3 regions of the Cytobacillus sp. BC1816 genome follow, and region 3 is predicted to be linked to each of the others. Evidence: a T-box and tRNA genes for the amino acid it is inferred to sense, from the RefSeq annotation. Region 3 holds a T-box; the other regions hold tRNA genes.
The links. A T-box is a leader RNA that pairs with one kind of tRNA and senses whether it is charged. The one in region 3 lies ahead of ileS (isoleucine--tRNA ligase), so its partner is inferred to be a tRNA-Ile.
Positions count from the first base shown of each region.

Region 1 (10,438 bases), 1.3 Mb from region 3:
GGACGAAATGATTAATAATATTCCTGATAAAATGTAAATAAACCGGACACCGATTAGATCAGTTAAGACCCCTATGCCCAAAATGGAGACAACGAAAATCAATTCGTTTAAGACAGATTTAGCAGCAAGAATTTTCGTGAGCATTGTTTCATCTGCACTATTTTGATACATAGTGGTTTGTGCAAGATCCCGCAGCTGATAGGAAGGTCCCATCAATATTACAAATAGCAGCGCTAAGAAAGGATTCGATATAAAACCATACCCCAAAGTAAGAATCCCGAAAGCACTGGAGCCAATCAGCATAAAAATAATCAAACGGCCTTGCAGTAAATAAGAAAGCCGGTAAATGAGGATTCCTCCAGCAATAGTGCCTAAGTAATATCCTCCGTTGATATAGCCCCACCAGGACTCCCCCTTTCCAAGGGCATCCTCCACATAGGTTAACGTAACCGCACCAATCCAAATCGTTCCTGCCCAAGCTTCTATTAAATCCATTATGATCAGTACTCGAAGCCCTTTATCCTGGAAGAGCAATTTCCAGCCAGCCATTAGACTGGACAGCATTCGGAAGTTTGAGTTCACAGCAGGTGATTGGCTTATTTTTATCAAAAACAAGCTTAGAAGAGAAATAAAAAGTAGAATGATCGTAATGATCAATGTGAATTGTTTGCCAAGGAAAGCTAACAGGATACCACCAAAAGTCCACCCTGCAAACAAGAAAGTCTGGTCAACACTTGAGAGCAGGCTATTCGCTTTGACTCTTTGCTTTTTAGGAATAACAGCTTTTACCATGGATATTTTAATAGGTGAGAAAATGCCATTAAAAAAGGATATAAGGGCCAACACAAAGAAAATAGCCATTAACATAAAATCCGTCAATTGCTGCGAGAGTAACATCATTAATCCAGCAATCAGAACGATCTGGCTTATCTGGGAAAACTTCAATAGATTTATTGGCTGAAATCTATCCGAAATGGATGGAAGCAGTATATTGCTGATCATTCTCGATATGACACTAACCAATGTGACGGCTGCAGAAAGTGCTGTGCTCCCTGTTTCATTATACAAATGCAGCACCACAGCCATCGTGTACAGGGCAAACCCAAGATTCGCTGCTGTCTGGCTTACTAGAAGAGCGTAAAATGAACGATTCATCACTAAACCCCTATCTAAAAGAATTTTCGTTGCAAACCAGCATGATTTCTATAAAGTTAAGCTCTTAATCTAATATTAAAAATCTATCATTTAGCTTAACATATTAAAAATGCATGCAGCAGCCAGCTCAGTTATATGTTTTCCATTCTGAAAAACAATATAGATCATGGTAGCTTGTTCCTATTTTCAGAAAAACATATCACGATTTTCCTTAATGTCTGTATAATCAACTTAAACTATTAAAAGAAAGGAGATCAACAGAATACGTGCTTTACATATGGGATATCGAAAAGATTATAAAAAACACCTTGGATGGGTTCCAATTGGATATTAACTATGAGTTCTGCAATACACTTACTGCACCCATGAGCTACAACGTTTCAACAAATACAATTAAGTTTAACTACCTGAAAGTGAACGGCTACATAGCAAAAATTAATTTTAAAATAAAAGAAACAGATGAGAACCTGGTTAAATTAATGCTATTCCATGAAATCGGGTATTATCTGGACTTCAAGAAAAACAAACATGATATAAGAACGCTAATGTACGGAGAAGATGACGAGAAAGAACAGCTCATGTCTGAAATTGAAAAAAACTCCTGGGATTTTGGAAGAAAAATAGTACCGGAACAACTGGTAAATGCCTATGATCATTTACGGGAATTGGATAAAATGTTCAGCTAGAAAAAGAAATGCGCCTCATCAAGAGACGCATTTCTTTTTTAATTCGGTTCCACATGGACGTGAACATCATAAACCCCATAATCCTTCATCATTACTTTCTCCACATGTGTCGCAATATCATGGGCTTCCTTAATATCAAGCTTGGAATTAACCAGAATAACCACATCAATCACTTCATTGTTTCCATAGCTTCTGCCTTTAATATCTTTAATGCCTTTTACCCCGTCTACATTTTTGATGACATCCTGATAATGCTTAATCTTTTTTTCATCAAATCCATCAGATAGTTCATGGGAGGCTTGTACAAAAATATCCCAAGCCGTTTTGCATATTAAAAACCCGACAAAAACGGCTGTTAATGGATCAAGCCATGGCATGTTCAGCTGCGAACCAAAAATTCCGACGGCAGTGCCTATACTCACCCATGCGTCTGAAATATTGTCCTTTGCCGCTGCCATTACGGCCTTGCTGTTAATTTTCATAGCTAAATTTTTATTGTATCGGTATACAAAGTACATTGCAGCTCCAGAAATAACTCCGGTATATGCCGCAAAAATATCAGGAGATTCATTAACTCCATCAAACATGGATGAAACAGCATTTAGCAGAACTTGAAGACCTACTGCAGCCATTATGAAGGAAGCTACCATGGAAGCAATGGTCTCACTCTTCCAATGGCCATACCCATGATTTTTATCCGGCGGACGCTGAGAAATCCTAAGCCCTATAAGCACTGCAATTGAAGCGATTATATCTGTTGTATTATTCAACCCATCTGCTTTCAAAGCAGCAGAGTCACTCACATATCCAATTGTTAATTTTAGTACAGAAAGACATATATAAGCTGCAATACTAATAAAAGCAGCACGTTCGCCTAACTTAAGGTTATAATACTTTTCCTCTTCCATGCCCCAGCCTCCTAATTTACCCTTGATTATATTACCAAGCGGAATTCGGGTGGGTCTAGAGCAATCTTTTTGTCTTTTATTAAATAAATAAGCAAAATGCAATTAAGTTGCACTAGTGAAAATTCAAGCCAGCCCCATAATAGGCTGGCTTGATTTGAATCATCTTAATGTACATATAGAAGAAACAGAATTTGTACAGCCTGAAAGAAACAGCCCATCTTCCAAGCAAATCTAAGCCTTCTTAAGACTCGTCTCAAACAAATCAATAATTTCCAAAAATCTCTCAGCTTCTCTAAACGTATGATCAGCCAGAAGAGGATGAATATTGCTTTTGATCCGACAGGCCTCTATTAATTCTCTGGCTGTTTTCTTGAAATCCCTTAATGAAGCAACTGATACTTTATTCTCATTTAAAAAATGGCTAAGTATTGGTTTCGTTTCTGATTCAGGCTGCATAGAGTCAAGATCAACAGCTTGAAAGACCAATTGATCGAAATCATGGCTAAACTCTCTTGCCTGTTCTACCAGCTTTCTTTCCGAAGGATCCAGTAAATGGCCAATAAACTTAGCATGGTCAGCCATGATCCTTAAAAAGAAGACATTTTCTTCTATAATAGCTTCCGGTTTTGGTGCGAGTATCCCTGAGTTGAGGTCTTTTAATCGATTTGCAAAGTATGCAGCTTCTCTGCTGATATGGTCAATCAATAAAGGAAAATTATTTGAACGGATTTCGCATCTTAATGTCAGCCCCAGCACTTTCCTCTTATAGCTCCAGATGGCAGCAGCTGCTTGATAAACCTCATTATTAAATGCCTGAACCTGGCTAAGTTCTGAGTTGATTGTAAATCTGGCCAGCTTTTCCTCGATTCTTTCAAATAAAGCGATAAATTGCTGTGCTTCGGCAATTAATTGTTTCTGTTCATAGGTAAACCCTAAACTTAAAAATAGTGCATGTTCTTTCATAATCCTGGACCAAAATTTAATTTCATCCAGCGATCTAACGACTATTGGATTCGCCATGTTTTCCCCTCCCCAATTACTCACTCCTTCTCATATATATTTATGATTTTCTGCCATTATTCTTTTATTGAAGCAGATAAACCAGCTGATAAATGTAAAAACTGCTCCCAAGAAGGCAGCAGTCATTCTTTTACTCATATTTAGAAAAATCCATAAAATAGCTATAAATCAAGTAAATAACCATTGCAAACGCAGTTGAAATAAAACCCCAACCCAGCGTAATCTGCTCGATGACCAAATAGTTATTGCAAAGCTGTACAGGGGACCAGATGTATAGCCATCCTAGAGCTAAAAATAAGATAGTAAAGAAAATAATGAGAGCATGCTTCCAAAATGAACTTAGCTTTGGCCAGCTGTCCCGCAATGGCACACCGCCCAAAAATGGAAGTGAGATAAATTTAAAGACTTCCACACTCGTAAGCGTCAATGCTTCATCCATTGTCCTTGGCAGAGACCAATACACCAGAATGATTGAAAACAGCAATATACCCGGCACTCCGTTTTCATTCCATTTTGAGAAAAATTCCGTGAAGCGATTCTGAAAGAACTTTGCCATGAATATACCAGAGATCACCAGTAAAGGCATTTGCATATGCATATGGGTAATCATGATGGACTCCAGAAAATCAGCTGCAGGCGGAAGCATCAATACAAGCAGCAGGAGTAATCCGTAAACTGATGACTTCATCATTCTTCCCCTCCGCTCTCCAGAATCTCCGTTATCCGTTCAGCCGCTTCTTCAATTAAGGTGTAATCCATGACTTCAACTAACTGTCCTTTTGGATTCACCAGATAAAAGGCAGAGTTATGGGCAAAATTGCCGTATTCATCTGGAATGACAATGACGCCAAATCGATCAAGCAGAGATTCAAGCTCCATCTGTTTCGGTATCCTCGCCATTCTCCACGTTTCTCCGTCACTGCCAAAAGCCTTGCGGTAAGTTTCCAATGTTTTGGGAGTATCCCGCTTTGGATCAAAACTAATGCTCAGGAATTGAATATCTTGGCCAATATACTTTTCTGGAATCCGTTTATATACTTCAGACATATTAACCTCCAGTTCAGGACAAACAGTACCGCATGAAGTATATAAAAAGGTAATAAACACATACTTCCCTTCAAATTCTGTGAAAGAATAGGTCTTCCCGTTATTATCTTCAAGCGTTACATCCGGGAACTTGGGCTTTTCATCCATTAACTGATTAACCCTGGCTGTTTCAGCAGTAAAAGCCTGAAAGCCATCTGTGCCAATGTAAAAAAGGATCACGCCAAACACCAGTACAACCAAGCTTGAAAGTGCCGTTTTATTTTTTGGAAACATGATTCATCACTTCCTTTTAAAAGAAAGAGACAGCCCAGCACCCGAGCTATCTCTCTTTCCTTACCAGGTTTTATAAGGAGGTGAACCTGGAGGAGCATTGACAATAAAATCGACCAATGGAATGACATAAGCCATGCCGACAAGGACAATCATACACACAATCCATAACCCCCAGCGCTCTGTCCATCTAGGTGTTGGCGCTTCATCCTCTTCTACATCCGCAACAGGGAATTCTGTGTTTCCTTTTGGCGCAAAGAACATGAGGTAGAATACAGCATATACCTGCATAAGTACACCGATCATCAGAAGGGTACCACCGATAGCCAGGAAGAACAGATAAGGATCCCAGCTTAAAGCAGTTGCATTGTCAAAGTATGTTGAATAGGAAGTTCTTCTTGGAGAACCCAGCAGACCCACCCAGTGCATCGCACCGGACATGATGATCATACCGAGCGTCCATATGATCGTTTGTATAACCCCAAGTTTATTGATCTGCGGTGTCAGCATTCTTTTTGATACATAAGGAATAAGCCAGTAGCTGATACCGAAGAACGTCATGACGACAGACATGCCAAGTGTTAAGTGGAAATGACCGACAATCCACATTGTGTTATGAACTACCTGGTTCAATTGGTTTGTGCTTTGTACTATTCCTCCCGCTCCGGCAGGAATAAAAGCAGCCATCGCGATAAATGGTGCGAGGAATCGAACATCTCCCCAAGGAAGTTTCTTATACCAGCCGATAAGACCTCTTCCGCCTTTCTTTCTCGCTGTACGCTCAAATACGGCAAACATAGCATAAGCAGTCATTAATGAAGGGAAACCAATTGCCAAACTCATAAACACATGCATGTATTTCACAGGTTCAGAAATACCAGGATCAATAATCTGATGATGGAAGCCGCCGGTAATATTCATAATTACTAGTGCAATAACCACAATCCTTGTTAAAAGGTCATTCCATCTTCGGCCGCCAATAATCTTCGGTACTATAACATACCAGGCAGAGACCGCCGTTAAATACCAGATGTTTACCAGCGTATGGCCGAACGCCCAGAACAGCGTGCGTGCAACCATGACATTTATTGTCTCCACCCATCCAAAAGCCCAAGGGATAATGGTAAAAACCTCAATGGCTACAGGTATGCTTCCAAAAAATAAGAGAACAAATACACCGGTTGCAAAGAAAGAAAGAATAGGGATATGCTGGCCGGGATTCCTCTTTCGCCAGCTAGCCACATTAATAAATGCACCAAAGGCGCACATCCATACACCCAATACAATGAAGACTAAGCCGATATAGAAAATGGGTGAAGCAGCCATTGGCGGATAGAAAGTATACATAACAGATGCTTCATTCATTAAAATCGGAATCACAGCTAGGACAAATCCGAAAATCTTCATCCAGAAGCCAATCCAGGCCATCTTTCTTACCTTAGGAAGCAGTCCTCCCAGAGTATGCGATAATCCAGCATAGAAGTAACCAATTGTGAAGAAAGCCGAAAGAACGACTACCAGCAGCAGACCGTGAGCTGTAAGAACCTGATAATAGTTCAGCCATGCCGGCAATTCCAGCATTCCAGCCCGGTTCAGTCCTTGCAAAAGTCCAAGTATTCCGCCCAGCAGGATGGCTAAAAAAGCAACAGATAAATATGATTTCGTTATTTTTGCATCCTCCAGGCTAATTCCCATAACTTTATTTGCTTTATCCTTAAAAGCTTGTGTTTTTCCCGTTTGCTTAATAACTGTTTCCACTGTTATCCCCCCTTTATTTCACCGTAATGGTAGTACTCATCATCTGATGGCCTGCACCGCAGTACTCATTGCAAAGAACCAAATATTCACCCGGCTTATCAAATTTCTGAGTGATCTTTTGTACATAGCCAGGCACAACCATTGCATTTAAGTTCGTGTCAGCAACCTGAAAGCCATGCACGACATCTTTTGATGTCATAGTAAAATGAACCGTTGATCCTGCAGGAACTTCAATTTCATTTGGGGTAAAGCTGAATACCTGAAGGGTCATGACTACTTCATACTCTTTCTCGCCTACCTTTTTAATCCCGGGATTATCGAATGGCGCTGTTTCATCCACTTTTTGAGGATCAATTCGCTCTCCATAGCTTGGCGGCCCCATCTCCAGGGCGAATGTCTGATAGCCCGTAATCAGCATGAATCCAATAATCATTCCAAAGCTTAATATCAGCCATATCTTCTCCGACCGATGCATCATTTTATATCCCCCCTATAATCTGGTCATGTACAGGCCATACACAATTAAATAAGTAACAAAGATCCCAAGCCCCACAACTGTAACTGAAAAGAACGTACCCCTTAGAGAGTTATGTTCCTTTGAACTGCTCTGGACCACTTTTCGCGTTTCCACCTTCTATCAGCTCCTTAGCTTTGTTACCTACATCATAGTTGAGAAGGGTTTTCATAAAAGTGAAATGAATCACACTTTTTTCATATATTCGCAGGCAAAGATGCTGAGATATAAGCAAAAACACAGTAATATCAAGGTTTTCCTCCATTGAATTCTATACTGGCAAGCATGACGATTCACAAATAGTTCACAAAAGATCTACTCACGAATAACCCCATGCTAATGGGGAGTCTTAAGATCTCGCTTCTTCATATTCGCTTTTCTTCTTTAGGTACAATTAGACTTTTTGTCACTTATATCCCCTTTCCCGTTGTCTTAGGAATGATTAATCCTCTTTCGTTCCCTTGCATTCAAACTTCCTAACTTACAGGAAGAAATTTAAACGAAACTCCATCATCTACTTTTCTTTATTTTAAAAAAACCTGTCTCTCTAAGAGACAGGCTTTATACATATTGATTGATACAAAGATTTGGGAACAGAAGCTTTTAAATAGGTATCCCATAACCATTTCAAGAAAAGTTTCTATAAACAAAAAAACCAATCCCTATTGGAATTAGTTTGAAAATGGTATGTATAATGGTGGGCCTAAATGGACTCGAACCATCGACCTCACGCTTATCAGGCGTGCGCTCTAACCAGCTGAGCTATAGGCCCATATGTTGGAGCGGGTGAAGGGAATCGAACCCTCATCATCAGCTTGGAAGGCTGAGGTTTTACCACTAAACTACACCCGCATATGATTATCAGTTGGAGGCAACACCCGGATTTGAACCGGGGATGGAGGTTTTGCAGACCTCTGCCTTACCACTTGGCTATGCTGCCTTAAAAATGGCTGGGCTAGCAGGATTCGAACCTGCGAGTGACGGAGTCAAAGTCCGGTGCCTTACCGCTTGGCTATAGCCCAATAATAATGCTGTCTAAAAGAATAATGGGGCGATTGATGGGAATCGAACCCACGAATGTCGGAGCCACAATCCGATGCGTTAACCACTTCGCCACAACCGCCACTATCCTACTGGCAGGGGTAGCAGGAATCGAACCCACATCAAAGGTTTTGGAGACCTTCGTTTTACCATTAAACTATACCCCTATATAAATGGTGGAGGGGGGCAGATTCGAACTGCCGAACCCGAAGGAGCGGATTTACAGTCCGCCGCGTTTAGCCACTTCGCTACCCCTCCAAGTCTGAAAAGACTAAGGAAATGGTGGCTCAGGACGGAATCGAACCGCCGACACAAGGATTTTCAGTCCTTTGCTCTACCGACTGAGCTACTGAGCCACATATTATTTACTTTTTGTAAAAATGGCGGTCCGGACGGGACTCGAACCCGCGACCTCCTGCGTGACAGGCAGGCATTCTAACCAACTGAACTACCGGACCAGATTGCGGGGGCAGGATTTGAACCTGCGACCTTCGGGTTATGAGCCCGACGAGCTACCGGACTGCTCCACCCCGCGATAGTATTATTTATGTGATTTTTCCATGCTCACATCTAGCATTTCATCTCGCAGCTTATTCAATGAAGTACCGCCCCGATTTCAGAAAGATTATTCGGGCGTGCTCCACCCCGCGATAGTATTATTAAATAAAATCTGGAGGAGGAAAGGGGATTCGAACCCCTGCGCGGTTTGACCCGCCTGTCGGTTTTCAAGACCGATCCCTTCAGCCTGACTTGGGTATTCCTCCGAAAAATAAGCATATTGGTAGCGGCGGAGGGGATCGAACCCCCGACCTCACGGGTATGAACCGTACGCTCTAGCCAGCTGAGCTACACCGCCATTATGACTAAATATTTATGGTGGAGCCTAGCGGGATCGAACCGCTGACCTCCTGCGTGCAAAGCAGGCGCTCTCCCAGCTGAGCTAAGGCCCCATGTAATAAAAGAAGTGTCGCTGGTCGGGAAGACAGGATTCGAACCTGCGACCCCTTGGTCCCAAACCAAGTGCTCTACCAAGCTGAGCTACTCCCCGTAATATGGCGCGCCCGAGAGGAGTCGAACCCCTAACCTTTTGATCCGTAGTCAAACGCTCTATCCAATTGAGCTACGGGCGCAAAATAATGGAGCGGAAGACGGGATTCGAACCCGCGACCCCCACCTTGGCAAGGTGATGTTCTACCACTGAACTACTTCCGCTTAAAATGGTGCGGGTGAAGGGAGTCGAACCCCCACGCCTTGCGGCGCCAGATCCTAAGTCTGGTGCGTCTGCCAATTCCGCCACACCCGCAATATGAAATTAAAATGGTGAGCCATGAAGGACTCGAACCTTCGACCCTCTGATTAAAAGTCAGATGCTCTACCGACTGAGCTAATGGCTCATACCTTTAGAAGAGCAAATCGCTCGTTCAAAAGTTATGGTGGAGGATGACGGGATCGAACCGCCGACCCTCTGCTTGTAAGGCAGATGCTCTCCCAGCTGAGCTAATCCTCCAAAATGGTGACCCCTACGGGATTCGAACCCGTGTTACCGCCGTGAAAGGGCGGTGTCTTAACCGCTTGACCAAGGGGCCATATAAAATTACCCAATTAGGGTGCCCGGCAGCGTCCTACTCTCACAGGGGGACAGCCCCCAACTACCATCGGCGCTGAGAAGCTTAACTTCCGTGTTCGGTATGGGAACGGGTGTGACCTTCTCGCTATCGCCACCGGACTATTTGGTTGAAGAAACTTCGTTCCCTCAAAACTAGATAATGCATGAAGAAGCATATGCCGAGAATTCACCAATGACTTGTCTAGCTTCGGCTCCTAACTTCTCGGCCGTTTCGATCCGTCCCTCCAAATCCCAAAACCAGGATTTGAATAGCCGGCTCTCCAACGTCTCTCGAAGTTGAACAGTCGCCTCCGCTTTTCGTTTTGGTTAAGTCCTCGATCGATTAGTATCAGTCAGCTCCACATGTCGCCACGCTTCCACCTCTGACCTATCAACCTGATCATCTTTCAGGGATCTTACTAGCTTGACGCTA
Region 1 covers NZ_CP195611.1:480,315-490,752, reverse strand. The annotation lists gene ACR42H_RS02620 (MFS transporter) at 1-1,155, opposite strand, end outside; gene ACR42H_RS02615 (hypothetical protein) at 1,422-1,841, shown strand; gene ACR42H_RS02610 (cation diffusion facilitator family transporter) at 1,880-2,749, opposite strand; gene ACR42H_RS02605 (DUF2935 domain-containing protein) at 2,981-3,769, opposite strand; gene ACR42H_RS02600 (hypothetical protein) at 3,900-4,460, opposite strand; gene ACR42H_RS02595 (SCO family protein) at 4,457-5,089, opposite strand; gene ACR42H_RS02590 (cbb3-type cytochrome c oxidase subunit I) at 5,150-6,844, opposite strand; gene ACR42H_RS02585 (cytochrome c oxidase subunit II) at 6,858-7,322, opposite strand; gene ACR42H_RS02580 (cytochrome c oxidase subunit 2A) at 7,335-7,475, opposite strand; tRNA gene ACR42H_RS02575 (tRNA-Ile) at 8,054-8,130, opposite strand; tRNA gene ACR42H_RS02570 (tRNA-Gly) at 8,137-8,210, opposite strand; tRNA gene ACR42H_RS02565 (tRNA-Cys) at 8,225-8,298, opposite strand; tRNA gene ACR42H_RS02560 (tRNA-Gln) at 8,306-8,380, opposite strand; tRNA gene ACR42H_RS02555 (tRNA-His) at 8,406-8,481, opposite strand; tRNA gene ACR42H_RS02550 (tRNA-Trp) at 8,493-8,566, opposite strand; tRNA gene ACR42H_RS02545 (tRNA-Tyr) at 8,574-8,657, opposite strand; tRNA gene ACR42H_RS02540 (tRNA-Phe) at 8,680-8,755, opposite strand; tRNA gene ACR42H_RS02535 (tRNA-Asp) at 8,781-8,857, opposite strand; tRNA gene ACR42H_RS02530 (tRNA-Met) at 8,861-8,934, opposite strand; tRNA gene ACR42H_RS02525 (tRNA-Ser) at 9,071-9,163, opposite strand; tRNA gene ACR42H_RS02520 (tRNA-Met) at 9,179-9,255, opposite strand; tRNA gene ACR42H_RS02515 (tRNA-Ala) at 9,274-9,349, opposite strand; tRNA gene ACR42H_RS02510 (tRNA-Pro) at 9,371-9,447, opposite strand; tRNA gene ACR42H_RS02505 (tRNA-Arg) at 9,453-9,529, opposite strand; tRNA gene ACR42H_RS02500 (tRNA-Gly) at 9,537-9,611, opposite strand; tRNA gene ACR42H_RS02495 (tRNA-Leu) at 9,618-9,702, opposite strand; tRNA gene ACR42H_RS02490 (tRNA-Lys) at 9,718-9,793, opposite strand; tRNA gene ACR42H_RS02485 (tRNA-Val) at 9,831-9,906, opposite strand; tRNA gene ACR42H_RS02480 (tRNA-Glu) at 9,911-9,985, opposite strand; rRNA gene rrf (5S ribosomal RNA) at 10,009-10,125, opposite strand; rRNA gene ACR42H_RS02470 (23S ribosomal RNA) at 10,329-10,438, opposite strand, start outside.
Region 1: it encodes a tRNA-Ile, which carries the amino acid that the T-box ahead of ileS (isoleucine--tRNA ligase) is inferred to sense. The anticodon was not compared.

Region 2 (10,438 bases), 2.6 Mb from region 3:
GGGCAGCACTGTCACACCGCCGTTCTTTCTATCAAGATCCCATGCGCTTCCTATGCCAATATACGAATTCAGAACCAGCGGCTGATATTGGGTAAGAACACCTACTGTATCAATACCGGAATTAGTGCAATTGCTCAATGTAAAATCAATAATCCGGTATTTCCCTCCAAACGGAACTGCGGGTTTCGCAAGACTTTTTGTCAGAGAACTAAGCCTGCTCCCTTTCCCTCCTGCTAATAACATTGCGACGCACTTTTTCTTTCCCATTTTCCTTCCTCTCCTTCCGATGTTTTACAGGGCGTAAGATTGAAATGCCAAATGGCGGAACAGACATTTCCAAACTGAACGGCTTGCCATGAAACTCTTTTTCCTCAGTCTTGAGGACCCTCTTATTGGTGCAATTTGATCCTCCAAAGCTATCCTTATCACTGTTGAGTATTTCCCTATAAGACCCCGCCTTTGGAATCCCAATACGATAATTAGGGTAGTAAGCAGGTGTGAAATTGCAGACAATCACATGAAAATCATCCACTTTTGAGCCTTTTCTGATAAAAGAAAAGATGGATTGGTCTGCATTATGACAATCAATCCATTCAAAGCCATCCTGAAGGTGATCAAGCTCAAAAAGAGCCTTTGAACGTTTATAAATCTTTATTAATTCTTTCACATAATCATTTGCTTTTTTATGCATCTCGTAATCAAGCAGATGCCAATCAAGCTGTTCTTTGTCTTTCCATTCGGAAAACTGCCCAAGTTCGCTCCCCATGAAAAGAAGCTTTTTGCCGGGGTGGGCAATCATGTAGCCAAGCAGGAGCCTGAATTGCGCAAATTTTTGCCAGTAATCTCCCGGCATTTTATCAAGCAGTGATTTTTTCCCATGGACAACTTCATCATGTGAAAAAGGCAGTACAAAGTTTTCTGTAAAAGCATACAAAAGCGAAAACGTCATCTTTCCATGAACATCAGATCGCCTCTCAGGTGCTGTTTCCATATATGTAAGAACGTCATTCATCCAGCCCATATTCCACTTGTAATGAAAACCCAGCCCCCCATAATGGACTGGTGCAGTCACTTGCGGCCAGTCTGTTGAATCCTCTGCCATCATAAGAAAGGAGGAGTCATATTGAGAAACAACTTTATTTAAATTTTGCAGAAAACGGGTGCCGAATGGATTTTCTGTCTTTCCATCCCGGTTAGTCCAATAGATGATATTAGCCACCGCATCAACCCGGAAGCCATCAATATGATATTTTTCCATCCAAAAAACAGCGTTGGAAATAAGAAAGCTTTGCACTTCATTTTTGCTGAGGTCAAAATTAGCAGTCCCCCATACTCTGTTCTCTCTGTCGCCTTCTGTTTCATACTCATACAAATACGAACCATCAAACTGGTAAAGACCGTGGGCATCTTTGCAGAAGTGCCCCGGTACCCAGTCCAGAATGACCCCAACACCCTGCTGATGGCACTGATCAACAAAATACATAAAATCATGCGGGCTGCCATAACGGCTTGTAACAGAGTAATAACCTGTTCCCTGATAGCCCCAGGAAGCGTCGAGCGGATGCTCAATTAGAGGAAGCAATTCTATGTGCGTAAACCCATGCTCCACCACATAAGGAATGAGTTCATCTGCAAGCTCCCTGTATGTATACAGACTTCCAGACTCTTTTTGCTTCCACGAACCCAGATGGACTTCATAAATGACTGCAGGCTCAGTATAAATAGGCTTCGTTTCTTTTTTTTGCATCCATTTGCTGTCATTCCACTGATATCCGTCCAGCGAATATACTTTAGATGCTGTATTGGGCCTTACTTCTGAAAAAAAGCTATAAGGATCAGCCTTTAGTATCACATCCCCTTTCTTTGTTTCAATTTCATACTTATACAAGGCACCTTCCATGTTTCCATCCAGCTGAATAAACCAGACACCTTCATTATTCACTCTATGTAAGGTATAGCCTTCTCCATTCCAATCATTAAAATCACCGACTAATCTGATAATTTCGGCGTTCGGTGCCCACACGCAAAAACGGGTAATCACTTCTCCACCATTTGAAACTACATGTGCACCAAATAACTGGTGACTCTCATAATATGTCCCTTCATGGAACAAATGCAGCTGATAATCGGTTGGAACCAAAGTATCCACTACCATCCTTCTCCCCACCCAGTGTCGTTTCTTTTGACTTTCCTGTTATATTCGTGGAAGGTGAGAAAAATCCTTGTAAAAGTTTTTTTAATTTTGTGACAACAACATTCAAATCCCGCTAAAAACTGATAGCATTCTGCCCAATTTAACAGCCTTCGACATAATCTCCGGTAAACTTAGACAAGATAAAACAAAGTATGCAAGCAAAAAATGAAAGGAGAATAATATTTTGAGCAATAAAGAAGAGGAGTTTTTATTAAACGAGGCATCAAAAAATGAAATAAGAATTCCATTATTTGAAGCACCGGATGGCAAGATTATGGCCATAGGGGATATGTTTAGAGGCCCTTATACGGGGATATCTTCTGAAATTGATTTGAATAACCCGGGCAATAAATTAAGTAAGGAAGAAGAGATGTTTGATTAAAAAACAGAGAAGCAACTAACCGAGGGTAAGCTGGAACAGAAAAGACAACAAAAAAGCTGCCAACAAATTGTTGACAGCTTTTTTGTATGACCCCTACGGGATTCGAACCCGTGTTACCGCCGTGAAAGGGCGGTGTCTTAACCGCTTGACCAAGGGGCCAATAATATGGCGGAGAAGGAGGGATTTGAACCCTCGCGCCGGTTACCCGACCTACACCCTTAGCAGGGGCGCCTCTTCAGCCACTTGAGTACTTCCCCATATATGGCTCCGCAGGTAGGATTCGAACCTACGACCGTTCGGTTAACAGCCGAATGCTCTACCACTGAGCTACTGCGGAACAATAATATAAAATGGTGGGCCTAAATGGACTCGAACCATCGACCTCACGCTTATCAGGCGTGCGCTCTAACCAGCTGAGCTATAGGCCCATTTTGGAGCGGGTGAAGGGAATCGAACCCTCATCATCAGCTTGGAAGGCTGAGGTTTTACCACTAAACTACACCCGCATAGGGTTCTAAAATGGTGGCTCAGGACGGAATCGAACCGCCGACACAAGGATTTTCAGTCCTTTGCTCTACCGACTGAGCTACTGAGCCATATTATTAATTTTTTTGTAGAAATGGCGGTCCGGACGGGACTCGAACCCGCGACCTCCTGCGTGACAGGCAGGCATTCTAACCAACTGAACTACCGGACCAGATTGCGGGGGCAGGATTTGAACCTGCGACCTTCGGGTTATGAGCCCGACGAGCTACCGGACTGCTCCACCCCGCGACAATAATATTATGGAGGAGGAAAGGGGATTCGAACCCCTGCGCGGTTTGACCCGCCTGTCGGTTTTCAAGACCGATCCCTTCAGCCGGACTTGGGTATTCCTCCGTATAAATGAAAATGGTGGACCTTGTAGGACTCGAACCTACGACCGGACGGTTATGAGCCGTCTGCTCTAACCAGCTGAGCTAAAGGTCCAGCATCGATGAATGAAATGGTAGCGGCGGAGGGGATCGAACCCCCGACCTCACGGGTATGAACCGTACGCTCTAGCCAGCTGAGCTACACCGCCGAAATGTTAAAATATTCATGGTGGAGCCTAGCGGGATCGAACCGCTGACCTCCTGCGTGCAAAGCAGGCGCTCTCCCAGCTGAGCTAAGGCCCCAGTATTAAATGGTCGGGAAGACAGGATTCGAACCTGCGACCCCTTGGTCCCAAACCAAGTGCTCTACCAAGCTGAGCTACTCCCCGTATATAATGGCGCGCCCGAGAGGAGTCGAACCCCTAACCTTTTGATCCGTAGTCAAACGCTCTATCCAATTGAGCTACGGGCGCATTATTAAATTCTACTGGTGCCGAGGACCGGAATCGAACCGGTACGGTAGTCACCTACCGCAGGATTTTAAGTCCTGTGCGTCTGCCAGTTCCGCCACCCCGGCAATAAATGGAGCGGAAGACGGGATTCGAACCCGCGACCCCCACCTTGGCAAGGTGATGTTCTACCACTGAACTACTTCCGCATAAAGAATGGTGCGGGTGAAGGGAGTCGAACCCCCACGCCTTGCGGCGCCAGATCCTAAGTCTGGTGCGTCTGCCAATTCCGCCACACCCGCAATATGAAATTAAAATGGTGAGCCATGAAGGACTCGAACCTTCGACCCTCTGATTAAAAGTCAGATGCTCTACCGACTGAGCTAATGGCTCATACTTTTATGAGACTTCCTAAAGCTTGAATGGCTTTATTTTCTAAAAGAATTGAAGTGGTGCCGGCGAGAGGACTTGAACCCCCAACCTACTGATTACAAGTCAGTTGCTCTACCAATTGAGCTACACCGGCAGCTTGTACATTTAAATTAATGGTGGAGGATGACGGGATCGAACCGCCGACCCTCTGCTTGTAAGGCAGATGCTCTCCCAGCTGAGCTAATCCTCCATTATTAACGCCCGGCAGCGTCCTACTCTCACAAGGGGACAGCCCCTAACTACCATTGGCGCTGAGAAGCTTAACTTCCGTGTTCGGTATGGGAACGGGTGTGACCTTCTCGCTATCGCCACCAGACTATTTTTCAAAGACAAGTTTTATTATACCGTCTTTTTAAGATTTTTCAAGAGGAAATTTCATATTTTTCATTCCCTCAAAACTAGATAATGTATGAAGAAGCATTTGCCGAGTATTCACCAATGACTTGTCTAGCTTCGGCTCCTAACTTCTCGGCCGTTTCGATCCGTCCCTCCAAATCCCAAAACCAGGATTTGAATGGCCGGCTCTCCAACGTCTCTCGAAGTTGAACAGTCGCCTCCGCTTTTCGTTTTGGTTAAGTCCTCGATCGATTAGTATCAGTCAGCTCCACATGTCGCCACGCTTCCACCTCTGACCTATCAACCTGATCATCTTTCAGGGATCTTACTAGCTTGACGCTATGGGAAATCTCATCTCGAGGGGGGCTTCATGCTTAGATGCTTTCAGCACTTATCCCTTCCGCACATAGCTACCCAGCGATGCCTTTGGCAAGACAACTGGTACACCAGCGGTGCGTCCATCCCGGTCCTCTCGTACTAAGGACAGCTCCTCTCAAATTTCCTGCGCCCACGACGGATAGGGACCGAACTGTCTCACGACGTTCTGAACCCAGCTCGCGTACCGCTTTAATGGGCGAACAGCCCAACCCTTGGGACCGACTACAGCCCCAGGATGCGATGAGCCGACATCGAGGTGCCAAACCTCCCCGTCGATGTGGACTCTTGGGGGAGATAAGCCTGTTATCCCCGGGGTAGCTTTTATCCGTTGAGCGATGGCCCTTCCATGCGGAACCACCGGATCACTAAGCCCGACTTTCGTCCCTGCTCGACTTGTAGGTCTCGCAGTCAAGCTCCCTTGTGCCTTTACACTCTGCGAATGATTTCCAACCATTCTGAGGGAACCTTTGGGCGCCTCCGTTACTTTTTAGGAGGCGACCGCCCCAGTCAAACTGCCCACCTGACACTGTCTCCCGCCCCGATAAGGGGCGCGGGTTAGAATTTCAATACAGCCAGGGTAGTATCCCACCGACGCCTCCACCGAAGCTAGCGCTCCGGCTTCTCAGGCTCCTACCTATCCTGTACAAGCTGTACCAAAATTCAATATCAGGCTACAGTAAAGCTCCACGGGGTCTTTCCGTCCTGTCGCGGGTAACCTGCATCTTCACAGGTACTATAATTTCACCGAGTCTCTCGTTGAGACAGTGCCCAGATCGTTACGCCTTTCGTGCGGGTCGGAACTTACCCGACAAGGAATTTCGCTACCTTAGGACCGTTATAGTTACGGCCGCCGTTTACTGGGGCTTCGATTCAAAGCTTCGCTTGCGCTAACCTCTCCTCTTAACCTTCCAGCACCGGGCAGGCGTCAGCCCCTATACTTCGCCTTGCGGCTTCGCAGAGACCTGTGTTTTTGCTAAACAGTCGCCTGGGCCTATTCACTGCGGCTCATCAGGGCTATTCACCCTAATGAGCACCCCTTCTCCCGAAGTTACGGGGTCATTTTGCCGAGTTCCTTAACGAGAGTTCTCTCGCTCACCTTAGGATTCTCTCCTCGCCTACCTGTGTCGGTTTGCGGTACGGGCACCTTTTCCCTCGCTAGAGGCTTTTCTTGGCAGTGTGGAATCAGGAACTTCGGTACTAAATTTCCCTCGCCGTCACAGCTCAGCCTATGTGGTAACGGGATTTGCCTCGTTACCGGCCTAACTGCTTGGACGCGCTAATCCAGCAGCGCGCTTACCCTATCCTCCTGCGTCCCCCCATTGCTCAAACGGTAAAGAGGTGGTACAGGAATATCAACCTGTTGTCCATCGCCTACGCTTTTCAGCCTCGGCTTAGGTCCCGACTAACCCTGAGCGGACGAGCCTTCCTCAGGAAACCTTAGGCATTCGGTGGATGGGATTCTCACCCATCTTTCGCTACTCATACCGGCATTCTCACTTCTAAGCGCTCCACGGGTCCTTGCGATCCCGCTTCAACGCCCTTAGAACGCTCTCCTACCACTGACATCGTAAGATGTCAATCCACAGCTTCGGTGATACGTTTAGCCCCGGTACATTTTCGGCGCGGAGTCACTCGACCAGTGAGCTATTACGCACTCTTTAAATGGTGGCTGCTTCTAAGCCAACATCCTGGTTGTCTAAGCAACTCCACATCCTTTTCCACTTAACGTATACTTTGGGACCTTAGCTGGTGGTCTGGGCTGTTTCCCTCTTGACTACGGATCTTATCACTCGCAGTCTGACTCCCATGGATAAGTCTTTGGCATTCGGAGTTTGTCTGAATTCGGTAACCCGATGGGGGCCCCTAGTCCAAACAGTGCTCTACCTCCAAGACTCTTACTACATGAGGCTAGCCCTAAAGCTATTTCGGAGAGAACCAGCTATCTCCAAGTTCGATTGGAATTTCTCCGCTACCCACACCTCATCCCCGCACTTTTCAACGTGCGTGGGTTCGGGCCTCCATCCAGTGTTACCTGGACTTCACCCTGGACATGGGTAGATCACCTGGTTTCGGGTCTACGACCACATACTCATTCGCCCTATTCAGACTCGCTTTCGCTGCGGCTCCGTCTCATCAACTTAACCTCGCATGTAATCGTAACTCGCCGGTTCATTCTACAAAAGGCACGCTATCACCCATTAACGGGCTCTAACTACTTGTAGGCACACGGTTTCAGGATCTCTTTCACTCCCCTTCCGGGGTGCTTTTCACCTTTCCCTCACGGTACTGGTTCACTATCGGTCACTAGGGAGTATTTAGCCTTGGGAGATGGTCCTCCCTGCTTCCGACGGGATTTCTCGTGTCCCGCCGTACTCAGGATCCACTCTGGAGGGAACGAAGTTTCAACTACAGGGCTTTTACCTTCTCTGGCCGGCCTTTCCAGACCTGTTCATTTACCTCGTTCCTTTGTAACTCCGTATAGAGTGTCCTACAACCCCAGGAGGCAAGCCTCCTGGTTTGGGCTAATCCCGTTTCGCTCGCCGCTACTCAGGGAATCGCGTTTGCTTTCTCTTCCTCCGGGTACTTAGATGTTTCAGTTCCCCGGGTCTGCCTTCCATACCCTATGTATTCAGGTAAAGATCCTATCCCATTACGGATAGGGGGTTTCCCCATTCGGAAATCTCCGGATCAAAGCTTACTTACAGCTCCCCGAAGCATATCGGTGTTAGTACCGTCCTTCATCGGCTCCTAGTGCCAAGGCATTCACCGTGCGCCCTTTCTAACTTAACCTACTTCGGCCAATGATAAGCGGCGAATCTCTGCGTCAGCTCCGTCACTGTGCTCCTCGCGTACTCTCGTACGCTCCGGTGCTCGCTCGGTCGCTTCCTTGATCTTCTTGCTTCTCATTGCCCTCATGGTTTGTGCTCTTACTTCGTTTTAAAACAAAAATAAGAGAAAAAAACTAAGATGGCGATTACTCGGTTATTGCTTCTTCATTAACATTATCTAGTTTTCAAAGAACGAATCTTTCATTGAGAGATTGAACTCTCAAAACTGAACGAACAAAACGCGTCACGTTTCATGTAAATATCCTTAGAAAGGAGGTGATCCAGCCGCACCTTCCGATACGGCTACCTTGTTACGACTTCACCCCAATCATCTGTCCCACCTTAGGCGGCTGGCTCCAAAAGGTTACCCCACCGACTTCGGGTGTTACAAACTCTCGTGGTGTGACGGGCGGTGTGTACAAGGCCCGGGAACGTATTCACCGCGGCATGCTGATCCGCGATTACTAGCGATTCCGGCTTCATGCAGGCGAGTTGCAGCCTGCAATCCGAACTGAGAATGGTTTTATGGGATTCGCTTAACCTCGCGGTCTCGCAGCCCTTTGTACCATCCATTGTAGCACGTGTGTAGCCCAGGTCATAAGGGGCATGATGATTTGACGTCATCCCCACCTTCCTCCGGTTTGTCACCGGCAGTCACCTTAGAGTGCCCAACTGAATGCTGGCAACTAAGATCAAGGGTTGCGCTCGTTGCGGGACTTAACCCAACATCTCACGACACGAGCTGACGACAACCATGCACCACCTGTCATCCTGTCCCCCGAAGGGGAACGCCCTATCTCTAGGGTTGTCAGGAGATGTCAAGACCTGGTAAGGTTCTTCGCGTTGCTTCGAATTAAACCACATGCTCCACCGCTTGTGCGGGCCCCCGTCAATTCCTTTGAGTTTCAGCCTTGCGGCCGTACTCCCCAGGCGGAGTGCTTAATGCGTTTGCTGCAGCACTAAAGGGCGGAAACCCTCTAACACTTAGCACTCATCGTTTACGGCGTGGACTACCAGGGTATCTAATCCTGTTTGCTCCCCACGCTTTCGCGCCTCAGCGTCAGTTACAGACCAAAGAGTCGCCTTCGCCACTGGTGTTCCTCCACATCTCTACGCATTTCACCGCTACACGTGGAATTCCACTCTTCTCTTCTGCACTCAAGTTCCCCAGTTTCCAATGACCCTCCCCGGTTGAGCCGGGGGCTTTCACATCAGACTTAAGGAACCGCCTGCGCGCGCTTTACGCCCAATAATTCCGGACAACGCTTGCCACCTACGTATTACCGCGGCTGCTGGCACGTAGTTAGCCGTGGCTTTCTGGTTAGGTACCGTCAAGGTACCGGCAGTTACTCCGGTACTTGTTCTTCCCTAACAACAGAGTTTTACGATCCGAAAACCTTCATCACTCACGCGGCGTTGCTCCGTCAGACTTTCGTCCATTGCGGAAGATTCCCTACTGCTGCCTCCCGTAGGAGTCTGGGCCGTGTCTCAGTCCCAGTGTGGCCGATCACCCTCTCAGGTCGGCTACGCATCGTTGCCTTGGTGAGCCGTTACCTCACCAACTAGCTAATGCGCCGCGGGCCCATCTGTAAGTGATAGCCGAAACCATCTTTCAGCTTTCCCTCATGTGAGGGAAAGAATTATCCGGTATTAGCCCCGGTTTCCCGGAGTTATCCCAGTCTTACAGGCAGGTTGCCCACGTGTTACTCACCCGTCCGCCGCTGACTTCAGGGAGCAAGCTCCCATCTGTCCGCTCGACTTGCATGTATTAGGCACGCCGCCAGCGTTCGTCCTGAGCCAGGATCAAACTCTCCATATAAGAGTTGATTAAGCTCATAAGTTGTCTTTTCAAAAAAGACTAATGAATTAACGTTGACGTTTTTGTTCGTTCAGTTTTCAAAGATCAATTTATCTTTGCTATAATTTACCTTATCGCTCAGAAGCGACTTTATAAATATAACATGTTATCCATTAGCAAGTCAATAACTTTTTAAAATGTTTTTTCTCAGTTTAACTCGCCTTGTTGAGGACAAGAATTAATATACCATGACTTATTAAATGTTTGCAATATAATTTTTAAAAATGTTTATCTTTATATTTTCAGTACATATTAATCATATATCCTTTCTCTATTAGAGATTACTGTTCTGGAACCAAATAAAAACGGTGCCATTATGAAACTGCATTTACTTAAATTGTTCTGCAGCCAGATTTAATAAAGTGTACATTTTCTTAACACCAATTTTATACGCATTTCACCAGAGCTTATGACAATTCATTATATTAGTAACATATTTCCGGAACCATTCACCTCACATACCCACAAACTTATCCACGACCAAACACTTATTATTACAGTTGTCAACAAAGTTACTCACAGCATGTGGATAACTTTGTTCACTTTTCCACACTTTTATAAGCTTTTTAAAACAATAATTAAATTTATACTTATTTTATTGATTAACCGCCAAAAGGATGAAAAATAAAGTTTTAATAAACTATCAATACAAAGAAATAGTAATAGTTTTGGTTATTTTTCATAAAATCTATTAACTCTAATCTAAACGGAAGGTGTGTGAATGACA
Region 2 covers NZ_CP195611.1:4,448,656-4,459,093, forward strand. The annotation lists gene ACR42H_RS22525 (glucose-1-phosphate adenylyltransferase) at 1-267, opposite strand, end outside; gene glgB (1,4-alpha-glucan branching enzyme) at 209-2,155, opposite strand; gene ACR42H_RS22535 (hypothetical protein) at 2,379-2,576, shown strand; tRNA gene ACR42H_RS22540 (tRNA-Glu) at 2,664-2,735, opposite strand; tRNA gene ACR42H_RS22545 (tRNA-Ser) at 2,743-2,833, opposite strand; tRNA gene ACR42H_RS22550 (tRNA-Asn) at 2,839-2,913, opposite strand; tRNA gene ACR42H_RS22555 (tRNA-Ile) at 2,928-3,004, opposite strand; tRNA gene ACR42H_RS22560 (tRNA-Gly) at 3,009-3,082, opposite strand; tRNA gene ACR42H_RS22565 (tRNA-Phe) at 3,097-3,172, opposite strand; tRNA gene ACR42H_RS22570 (tRNA-Asp) at 3,197-3,273, opposite strand; tRNA gene ACR42H_RS22575 (tRNA-Met) at 3,277-3,350, opposite strand; tRNA gene ACR42H_RS22580 (tRNA-Ser) at 3,363-3,455, opposite strand; tRNA gene ACR42H_RS22585 (tRNA-Ile) at 3,469-3,545, opposite strand; tRNA gene ACR42H_RS22590 (tRNA-Met) at 3,563-3,639, opposite strand; tRNA gene ACR42H_RS22595 (tRNA-Ala) at 3,658-3,733, opposite strand; tRNA gene ACR42H_RS22600 (tRNA-Pro) at 3,743-3,819, opposite strand; tRNA gene ACR42H_RS22605 (tRNA-Arg) at 3,827-3,903, opposite strand; tRNA gene ACR42H_RS22610 (tRNA-Leu) at 3,919-4,007, opposite strand; tRNA gene ACR42H_RS22615 (tRNA-Gly) at 4,014-4,088, opposite strand; tRNA gene ACR42H_RS22620 (tRNA-Leu) at 4,097-4,181, opposite strand; tRNA gene ACR42H_RS22625 (tRNA-Lys) at 4,197-4,272, opposite strand; tRNA gene ACR42H_RS22630 (tRNA-Thr) at 4,330-4,405, opposite strand; tRNA gene ACR42H_RS22635 (tRNA-Val) at 4,426-4,501, opposite strand; rRNA gene rrf (5S ribosomal RNA) at 4,511-4,627, opposite strand; rRNA gene ACR42H_RS22645 (23S ribosomal RNA) at 4,880-7,815, opposite strand; rRNA gene ACR42H_RS22650 (16S ribosomal RNA) at 8,123-9,672, opposite strand; gene ACR42H_RS22655 (hypothetical protein) at 10,433-10,438, shown strand, end outside.
Region 2: it encodes a tRNA-Ile, which carries the amino acid that the T-box ahead of ileS (isoleucine--tRNA ligase) is inferred to sense. The anticodon was not compared.

Region 3 (10,438 bases):
CCCGGTTCTTTTATATAGTCTCTCCCAACCACTTTTCCAAGGACAAGCTGATGGCCTATATGTTCAGAGATTGTCACAACAGCCACCGGAATCATTAGAAGTGCCAGATCTAGGGTTATCCTCACTTCATAATCAGCGAACGGGATTAGGAATTCCGGCATTTCGAACCAGGCTGCCTGCTGTACAAGCGAGAAGTCTATCAGGCCCACAGCCAGTGAGTATACATACCCGATAATGATACCTGCAAGAATCGGCACCATGCTGAGCATTCCTTTTGCATAGATGGAGAATATGATTGTTGCACCTAAAGTGATGAGCGCTGCTGAGAAATGCAGCATGCTGTATTCACCCGTTTCAGGGTTGTTCATGGCCATACCGACTGCTGTGCCTGCTAATGCCAAACCGATTACAATGATAACCGGGCCGACCACGATTGGTGGAAGCAGATTCATAATCCAGCGGTAGCCTGCTTTTTTGATGATCAATGCTATGGCTCCATATACGAGTCCTGCCATAAAGCTTCCGATCATGGCAGCACCCGGGCCGCCAGCAGCTTTTGCTGCGATGATCGGAGCAATGAATGCGAAGGAGGATCCCAAGTATGCCGGTACCTGCCATTTTGTTATGATGAGAAAAGCGATGGTTGCAAGTCCGCTTGAGATTAAAGCTATGGCAGGATTTAATCCTACTAAGTAAGGTACAAGTATAGTGGCTCCGAACATTGCGAATAAGTGCTGTATACTTAATGTCAGCCAATGGGCCGGTTTTGGAACATCTTTTATATCCAGAATAGGCTTATGCATGCCAATCTCTCCTCTTCATTTAATTAAAAAACCCTCCTTGCCAGATTCGCAAAGAGGGTATAAGAGCACAGCAAAAGACAGACTGCTTCTGCTGAGTTCCCCTTTGCCAGCCTCTCTGGACTGAATTTAAAAGGGCTATTTAATTTTCAAAAATGCTTACTTGATCGTTTTCATCCACTTCCTTCAGCTCGACAACAATTTTCTCCGAACTTGAGGTTGGAATGTTTTTGCCTACATAATCAGCTCTTATCGGAAGCTCTCTATGGCCCCGGTCCACAAGGACTGCCAGCTGAATCTGGGATGGCCTTCCGATGTCAATCAGCGCATCAAGGGCAGCTCTGACCGTTCTTCCTGTATAAAGAACATCATCGACCAGGATCACTTTCTGATCATTTATATCTTTTGGGACGTCTGAGCCTTTGACAAGCGGCTCCTGATTTTCAGTCTTTTTCGTAAGATCATCTCGATAGAGAGTGATATCAAGTTCGCCTACATCAATTTTGGCACCTTCTATTTGTTCGATCCGCTCAGCCAGGCGATTCGCCAGGTAAATCCCCCTGGTCCGGATTCCAATCAGGATGCAATTTTCAATCCCTTTATTTTTCTCTATGATTTCATGAGCAATCCTTGTCAGCGCTCTCCTGATTGCCTGGTCATCCAAAACAATTGCTTTTTGCTGCGGCATTCTGATCACCTCTATTATCTGATTCTCTTCGGTTAATGTTATATACAAAAAACCTCTCACCGATCTGGCGAGAGGGTAAACGTTTCTGTTTCTGCAGAATAAGGATACAATTCTCCTTATTCAATCCGTTTCCTTCCCAGCCTCACGGGACTGTTTTAAAGGACTTATTCAACTATTGTCATCTTATAGCACAATTGGACAATTGTCAACGATTATTTGCCAGTTTATCTAATAGCTCCTTGAAATAGGCAGGCATAGGTGCTTCAAATTCCAGGTACTCGCCTGTTCTTGGATGATCAAATCCAAGGATCCCTGCATGCAGTGCTTGGCCTCCAAGATCAAGAGTTTTTCTTGGACCATATTTAGGATCTCCTGCCAGAGGGTAGCCAATGTATTTCATGTGAACACGGATTTGATGGGTTCTTCCCGTTTCCAGCTGGCATTCCACCAGTGTAAAATCCCTGAAACGCTCAAGGACCTGAAAATGCGTAACCGCATGTTTTCCATTGTCAACAACAGTCATGCTTTGACGGTCTTTGGGATCGCGGGCAATTGGCGCATCAATCGTTCCATAGTCGTGAGGAATAACTCCATGGACAATGGCACGGTACTTACGTGTAACGGTTTTATTCATCAGCTGATTCACAAGACTTTCATGTGCCATATCATTCTTAGCAACCATAAGAAGTCCCGATGTATCTTTATCGATTCTATGAACGATTCCTGGCCTCATGACCCCATTAATTCCTGAAAGATCTGTGCAATGTGCCATAAGTCCATTTACAAGGGTGCCAGTGCCATGGCCGGCTGCCGGATGAACTACCATTCCTTTTGGTTTGTTCACCACCAGGACATCTTTATCTTCATAATAAATATTCAGATCCATTTTTTCCGGCACGACATCTAATTCTTCAGGTTCAGGAATAGATATTTCAATTTTATCATTTGCCGTACATTTGTAATTGGTTTTCGGCTTCTGCCCATTTACAAGGACATTGCCATCTTTGATCCATTGCTGAACCTGCGTTCTTGACCAATCTGCATTCAATGTGGATAACACTTTATCTATTCGTTCTCCTGCCTGTTCATCAGGAATGATGTGTTCCATTTTCTCCATAAGATTTCTCCTTTTTCTTTGCTTCTCTCTCTTCAAGCAGCATCTGAATCATCAATAGCCCTACACCAATGACCAGCGCCGAGTCAGCAATATTGAAAACAGGAAAGTCATAGCCAAAAATATAAGTGTTTACGAAATCCACCACTTCTTTTCGAAATACCCTGTCAATAAAGTTTCCAATCGCTCCGCCCAGCATCAGGCCCAAAGAGACTCCAAGAAGCAATTTGCCTTTGGCTGCTTTTTGAATGTAATAAATGATACCAATTATGACAATAACGGTTATTACGTAGAAAAACCACATTTGCCCCTGCAGGATGCCCCAGGCAGCGCCACGGTTGCGGTGAGATGTAATATAAAGAAAGTCCTCAATAACTTTAACACTTTCCCCTAATTCAAAGTTCTTAACAATCAGCCATTTCGTAAACTGATCAAGTGCTATCACGAACAATGCAATTATGTAATAAAACACAAAGGCAACCCCCATATCTCATATCATTACCTTTGCATTTTAGCACAAACTGAATAAAAAACACAGCACACGCCTAAACTCAGTGGAAAATAGATTTTCTGTAGAATCTGCCCAGCCTGCTGCAATCCTCCATTGTTTTCAAGGTAGGGATCATCTGCAGCAAATCTGCCGGAAGCAGTTCACCTGAAATTTCACATTTGCCAAAGCTTCCAGATTCAATTTTGCTGAGTGTTTGTTCGATATCATGCAGTTCTTCCAATAAAATAGGTTTTATTAAAGCAGAACTATTGCCTTCCATCAGTCTTTCCAATATTTCCTGTCTTGTATTACGGAGTTCTGAATATAGCCTATCTGCCTTTGCATCCATGCCGTTTCCTCCGTTCTATGATGTTTACTTTATTATCTTCTCGGAACGGATTTCAGACACGGGCAAACTTTTAGCAAACGGCACAACATTTAGTGAAGGTGGAATTATTTATAAAATGGATTTCGAAGTCCCCTTATAATTAAAAAAGAACCTCATTTATCAAAAAACAGTCCCTCAAATAATTGAGGGACTGCCGGTATTTAAGCCAAGTGGCTATAATTATTTTTTACAACCTCAGCACAGCGAGGGCATAGAGTGTCATAGCCTTCTGTCTGGCCGACTTCTGGAGTGACTGTCCAGCAGCGATCACATGTTTTGCCTTCAGCTTTGGAAACCACAATTGCAGTATTTTCAAATTTCACTGCATTTTCAGGTGCATCTGACAGGCTGCCTGCTATCTCAAATCCAGAAACGATAAAGATTTGCTGAAGATTTTCCTGAATTGAATCCAATAGGCTCTTTGCTTGATCGTTTACATAAAGGGTTATTTTAGCAGTAAGAGATTTGCCGATCACCTTTTCATTACGCGCTTCTTCCAATGCTTTAAGAACATCATTGCGAAGCTTCATGAATGCAGTCCACTTTACTTCCAGCTGTTTCGCGTTTGGAAGCTCTTGATATTCTGGCATATCCGTCAATTGTACACTTACTTCCTTCACATTCGGAATAAAGCTCCAAACTTCATCTGAAGTATGGGAAAGGATAGGTGCAACAAGTTTTGTCAGAGCAATCAGGCTCTCATATAAAACAGTTTGGATAGCTCGGCGTTCTGCATTATCTTTCGCTTCAATGTACAGGACATCTTTTGCAAAATCAAGATAGAATGCACTTAGGTCCAATGTACAGAAATTATTAACAGCATGGTAGATGCTGGCAAACTCATAGCGGTCATAAGACTCTCGAACATTCTTGATCAGTTTATTCAGCTTAACAAGCATAAACTGGTCAACTTCGCGCAGGTTTTCAAATGAAACCGAGTCAGTTGCCGGGTTAAAATCATCCAGATTTCCAAGCAAGAAGCGGAACGTATTGCGGATCTTTCTATATACTTCCGCAACCTGCTTCAGAATAGCATCAGATACCCGGACATCTGCCTGATAATCAACTGACGCCACCCATAAACGCAGAATGTCAGCACCAAGCTGATTCATGACTTTTGCTGGAACAACTACGTTTCCAATGGATTTACTCATTTTTCTTCCTTCGCCATCAAGTGTAAACCCGTGGCTCAGAACACCTTTATAAGGTGCTTTTCCTGTTACTGCTACTGAAGTTGAAAGTGAAGAGTTAAACCAGCCTCGATATTGATCAGAGCCTTCAAGGTATAAGTCTGCAGGACGCTGTAAATCGTCGCGCTCTAAAAGAACTGCCTGATGGGAAGAACCGGAATCGAACCATACGTCCATGATATCCGTTTCTTTTGTAAACTGGCCATTCGGGCTTCCTGGATGTGTAAATCCTTCAGGCAGCAGTTCTTTCGCTTCTCTCTCGAACCAGATGTTCGAACCATGTTCGCGGAAAAGATTTGATACATGTTCAATGGTTTCATCTGTGATAATTTCTTCTCCATTTTCCGCATAAAAGACAGGAATTGGCACACCCCATACACGCTGGCGGGAGATGCACCAATCACCGCGGTCCCGGACCATGTTAAATAGTCTTGTCTCACCCCATGCAGGATACCAATTTGTTTCCTTAACAGCTTCCAAAAGTTCATTGCGGAAATCTTTAATGGATGCAAACCATTGGGCAGTAGCACGGAAAATAACTGGCTTTTTCGTTCTCCAGTCATGCGGATAAGAGTGAGTAATAAAAGTAAGTTTTAATAAAGCCCCAGCTTCCTCAAGTTTTTCAGTAATCGGCTTATTGGCTGCATCATAGAATAAACCTTCAAAGCCAGGAGCTTCACTAGTCATGTTTCCTTTATCATCAACCGGGCATAATACATCTAACCCGTACTTCATGCCTACATGGAAATCGTCTTCCCCATGGCCAGGAGCTGTGTGTACACACCCAGTACCAGCATCAGTTGTAACATGCTCACCCAGCATAACAAGAGAATCACGGCCATAAAGAGGATGCTCGGCAACTACATTTTCGAGGTCGGTCCCTTTTACCGATTGGACAACTTTATAGTTTTCCCATTCAAACTCTTTAGCCACTGAAGCCAGTAAATCTTCAGCAACCATAAACTTTTTGCTGTTTGCCTCAACTACACTGTAGGTAAGGTCCGGATGAATTGAAATTCCTAGGTTTGCCGGAATAGTCCATGGAGTAGTAGTCCAGATAACAATATGAGTATCCTGATCCAATACGTTCCTGCCATCTTTTACTTTAAAAGCAACATAGATGGACGGTGAACGTTTATCTTTATATTCAATTTCAGCTTCAGCCAGAGCTGATTCAGATGATGGTGACCAATATACAGGCTTTTTGCCTTTATAGATATAGCCTTTTTTCGCCATTTCCCCAAATACTTTTATTTGCTGGGCTTCGTACTCAGGTTTTAGAGTGATGTATGGATTCTCCCAGTCACCGCGGACGCCTAAGCGCTTAAATTGACCGCGCTGGCTGTCAATCTGCTCATATGCATACTCTTCACAAAGCCTGCGGAATTCCGCAACGCTCATTTCTTTACGCTTTACGCCTTTGTTTGTCAACGCCTGCTCAATTGGCAAACCATGTGTATCCCACCCAGGAACATATGGAGCATTATAGCCAGTCATTGACTTAGAGCGTACGATGAAATCCTTTAAGATTTTATTCAGCGCATGGCCGATGTGGATGTCGCCATTTGCATAAGGAGGACCATCATGCAGAACAAACATTGGACGGCCTTTGGTCCGTTCCTGGACCTTTTCATAAATATTCATCTCTTCCCATCTTGCCTGAATTTCAGGTTCGCGCTTTGGAAGATTGCCGCGCATTGGGAATTCGGTTTTTGGCATTAATAAACTATCTTTGTAATCCATTCCTTTGCCTCCTGTTTATAACTCATTAAATACCATGATAGCCAATGAGAGCTGATAAAAACCACAGTGAAATACAAAAAAACCTTCTCATCCCAAAAAGGGACGAGAAGGTTATATTCTCCCGCGGTACCACCCTTGTAGATGAAATATGACCTGTATTTCATCCGCTCAAAGAATTCTTAACGTGAATGAACCGCCTTGGCCTACTGATAGATGTACGTTCGGCAAGGAACTCAAGGGTGATTTTCCAGCTTTTGCTTATACCCGGGCTTCCACCATCCCCGGCTCGCTTACAGAGTGACTATGCCAATCTGTACTTAAGCTTTGAAAAAAACTGTACTGTCCCTCTCATTGTTGATAAACATCGTATTTTACTTTGTTTTAAAATTATATGCGATATTTCCAGCTTTCGTCAAGCCAGTGATTCTTCTTCTTCTCTTAATGACTTAAGTTCAGTGGAATCCAGCTTATATTCCATTAAATGATCCCAATCATCGTTGTTTAGCATATCAAGCTGTGCTTCAACAAGCATTTTGAAACGTGTCCGGAATACTTTGGACTGTTTCTTTAAATCTTCAATATCAAGTGCGATTTTTCTCGCTTTAGATAGGGATTCGTTCACAATTCTGTCAGCATTCTTTTCAGCTTCTTTAACGATTAGCTTCGCTTCTTTATGGGCATTGCGCTTGACTTCCTCTGCTGCTTCCTGTGCAACCACAATAGATTTATTAAGTGTTTCTTCAATTGTGGTAAAGTGGCCTATGCGTTCGTTCGTATCATTGAGCTTTTCTTCAAGCTCTTTTTTTTCCCTGATCAGGATTTCGTAGTCCTTAATGATCTGGTCCAGGAATTCGTTTACTTCATCTTCGTCATAACCGCGGAATCCTTTGCTGAATTCCTTGTTATGAATATCTAACGGTGTTAATGGCATGTTTGCCACCTCCCAGGTCTGTTGATCTTATGTAAATTGGTTTGAGCCTGCTGGTTCATTTTAATTATAGCAGACTCCGTAGTCTTTTGATTATTTATTCGACAGGTTGTTTCAAATTCCTTCAAAGTTTATAATTATTTCTTTTGACAGGTAATTAATTGTTTTTGTAATTTATATTGCCCGTTGACTTCCGCTTCGGGCACTTTCTTTCTGCGGGGAGGAACGGGAGCCTCCTCGGCTTCGCCTGCGGGGTCTCCCGCTCCCTCTCCTCCCGCAGGAGTCAAGTGGCCTCCGCTACAGTCAACTCAGCGTCTTAAACATGTATTACATTTTAAAACTATAAAAACCATAAGTGGGTATTTTTAATATTCCCCCCTTCTATTACCCTTGCCTCCCAGTAATAATCCTCCATTTGTCCTTCTTTGTTTTCCCATCTATTTCTATTATTTTGGAACGGCCTTGTCCCCTGACTGAAATGATGTCGCTTTGCTGGCATTCAAATGAGGGGTTTTCTATTTGCGTCCAATTGACTTTGACTAGTCCCTGCTGGATATAGAGCTGGGATTTTTGCCTGGAGATATTGTAGATGGCTGAGATGACTGTGTCCAATCTCAGGGATGAAGAGGTGATGGAGCTTTCTTTCCACACTTCTGCTGATTGGATCGCCTCTGAAAATGGCTTTTTTTTCAGAGACACGGAAGCTCTGCCAATTGACTGCAGCTGCAGGCTGATGTAATCTTCAATTTCTTGTGCTGCAAAAAACTGGATTCTGTCATCTTCAAAAAGGATATCACCGAATTTTCCTCTTTTTAGCCCCAGAGACATTAGACTGCCCAGCACTTGCGGGTGTTCTATGGTGACAAACTTTTTTGGATATTCAAGTTCAAACAGCCGAATTTGAAAATCTCCCTCATCACTGTCATAGTAATCCGGAAATATGAGGGCTCTCCTTCTCTCAGAATTTGGAGTTCCGCCAAATAAAGCAAATAAAATTCCGGAATGCTGCCCTATGACGCTGTTAAGGATTTGCTGCTCCCTTGGATCAAGAAAATCAGTAAGCTTCGGAGCATATGTATTTTCCACAAGGTCTCTCCAGTTAAGAACCTGATCAACAAATTCTTTTTCTTCCGGCCGGAAGTGCTGATAAATGGTCATCTTTAAGGAACCTCCTTTTTACACAAATAAAAAAGGGCCATTTTGATAGCCCTGTTTGTAGTATTATGAAATCCAATAAAAAAGCTGCTGCAAACCTCCAGTGGCAAATCGCAAAACTAAGATAGCCACAATAGGAGAGATATCAATCATTCCAAGCGGAGGAATGATTTTGCGGAAAGGCTCAAGGTACGGTTCACAAATCCTTGCAAGAAACTGGCCAAAAGCGGATTCCCTGGCATTAGGGAACCAGGACAGCAAAATATAAATAATCAGTGCCCACGAGTAATAATAAATTGCAGATGACAATATCCCAAATACTAATTCCATTAAATGCTACCACCTCGTATTTTCTAATTCTTGTTCTTTCATCAGCTGAGAGATATTTCCTGAAACCTCAACATTGTCAGGGGTACATAGAAAAATATCAGTTCCAATCTTTTGAATATCTCCGCCGATGGCATAAACGGTTCCGCTTAGGAAGTCAACAATCCGCTTCGCCTGATCTTTTTCTATTCTCTGCAGATTGACAACAACAGCTCTTCTGTTTTTCAGCTGATCCGCAATATCCTGTGCTTCTGCATAAACACGCGGTTCAACAAGAACTACTTTAGAAGACTTCTGCACACTTTGGAGGCTGACGATGTTCTGTTTTTGAACTGGCTGCTGCTGCTTTTGCACCTGCTTCACCGGCTCTCTTTCTTCTTCGATGATTTCCTCTTCCTTATAGTCATATTCATCATCCAGGAAGAAAAATGTTTTAAATTTTGATTTTATACTCATTTTATCAATCCTCCTGACTCTTTTGGCCTACTAAAGCAGTACCAATCCTCACCATTGTGGCACCTTCTTCAATTGCCAGGGAAAAATCATTAGACATGCCCATTGAAAGCTCAGTACAAGGAGCAAAATCAAATTCCAGATCTTTTACCTTTGTTTGCAGGTTCTTTAGCTTCCGGAAACAGGAACGAAGCAATTCCTCGTCCGCTGAAAGTGGTGCCATTGTCATAAGGCCGATGATATTGATATTTTTATAATCAGCCAGGCATGAAATAAAGTCAGCTACCTCTTCAGGATTTATTCCCTGTTTCGACTCTTCGCCTGAGACATTAACCTGAACAAAACAATTTATCTTTCGGTCAGCCCGCTTGTTGATTTCCTTCGCGAGGGAATGCCTGTCCAGTGAATGAATATAATCCACTTTATCAATGATATTTTTCACTTTGCGCGTTTGCAGCGTTCCAATAAAATGCCATGTAGGCTTGTCCTTTAACACATCCCACTTGGCAAGCAGTCCTTCATCCCTATTTTCACCTAAATGAACAATACCTGCTTCAAGAGCTTCTTGTGCCCTTTCCGCTGTTACGTACTTAGTAACAGCAATGAGGGTAATTTCTTCTGTCTTACGGTTGGCCTTAATGCACGCTTCCTGTATAGCTGACTTAATTTGCTTTAAATTATCTTCTACTCTCATTTAGCTTCCGACTTCCTCCTTCCAGCCAATAAAGCTCATCATTCTGCCGGTCTTTCCCCTATCTCTTCTGTGGGAAAAAAAATAGTATTCATGACAGCTTGTGCAATAATCAGTAATCATGATATTTTCATGAGGAATTCCTGCATTTATCAGAATTGTCCGGTTAAGCTCTTTCAAATCAAGCTGGAATTGATTGTCACTAATTTGATTATATGGCTTTATATCGACATCTTCTAGTATTTTTTGCACTTTTGAAATAACACGATCATCAACTATATAACAATTTCTGCAAATGGAAGGGCCAATCACGGTTTGGACCTCACTTAAGTCAATGCCTTCTTTGGCAAATAGCTCGGCCATCTTCCTGCCAATCCCCCCGACAGTACCTTTCCAGCCTGCATGGGCCATGCCTATGGCACCTGTCTTTTCATGCAAAAAGTAAAGCGGTACACAATCCGCATAACAGAG
Region 3 covers NZ_CP195611.1:1,751,294-1,761,731, reverse strand. The annotation lists gene ACR42H_RS09310 (solute carrier family 23 protein) at 1-803, opposite strand, end outside; gene pyrR (bifunctional pyr operon transcriptional regulator/uracil phosphoribosyltransferase PyrR) at 943-1,488, opposite strand; gene ACR42H_RS09300 (RluA family pseudouridine synthase) at 1,694-2,605, opposite strand; gene lspA (signal peptidase II) at 2,577-3,074, opposite strand; gene ACR42H_RS09290 (hypothetical protein) at 3,154-3,441, opposite strand; gene ileS (isoleucine--tRNA ligase) at 3,642-6,413, opposite strand; T-box leader at 6,509-6,774, opposite strand; gene ACR42H_RS09280 (DivIVA domain-containing protein) at 6,826-7,344, opposite strand; gene ACR42H_RS09275 (RNA-binding protein) at 7,726-8,499, opposite strand; gene ACR42H_RS09270 (YggT family protein) at 8,563-8,826, opposite strand; gene ACR42H_RS09265 (cell division protein SepF) at 8,833-9,279, opposite strand; gene ACR42H_RS09260 (YggS family pyridoxal phosphate-dependent enzyme) at 9,284-9,970, opposite strand; gene pgeF (peptidoglycan editing factor PgeF) at 9,971-10,438, opposite strand, start outside.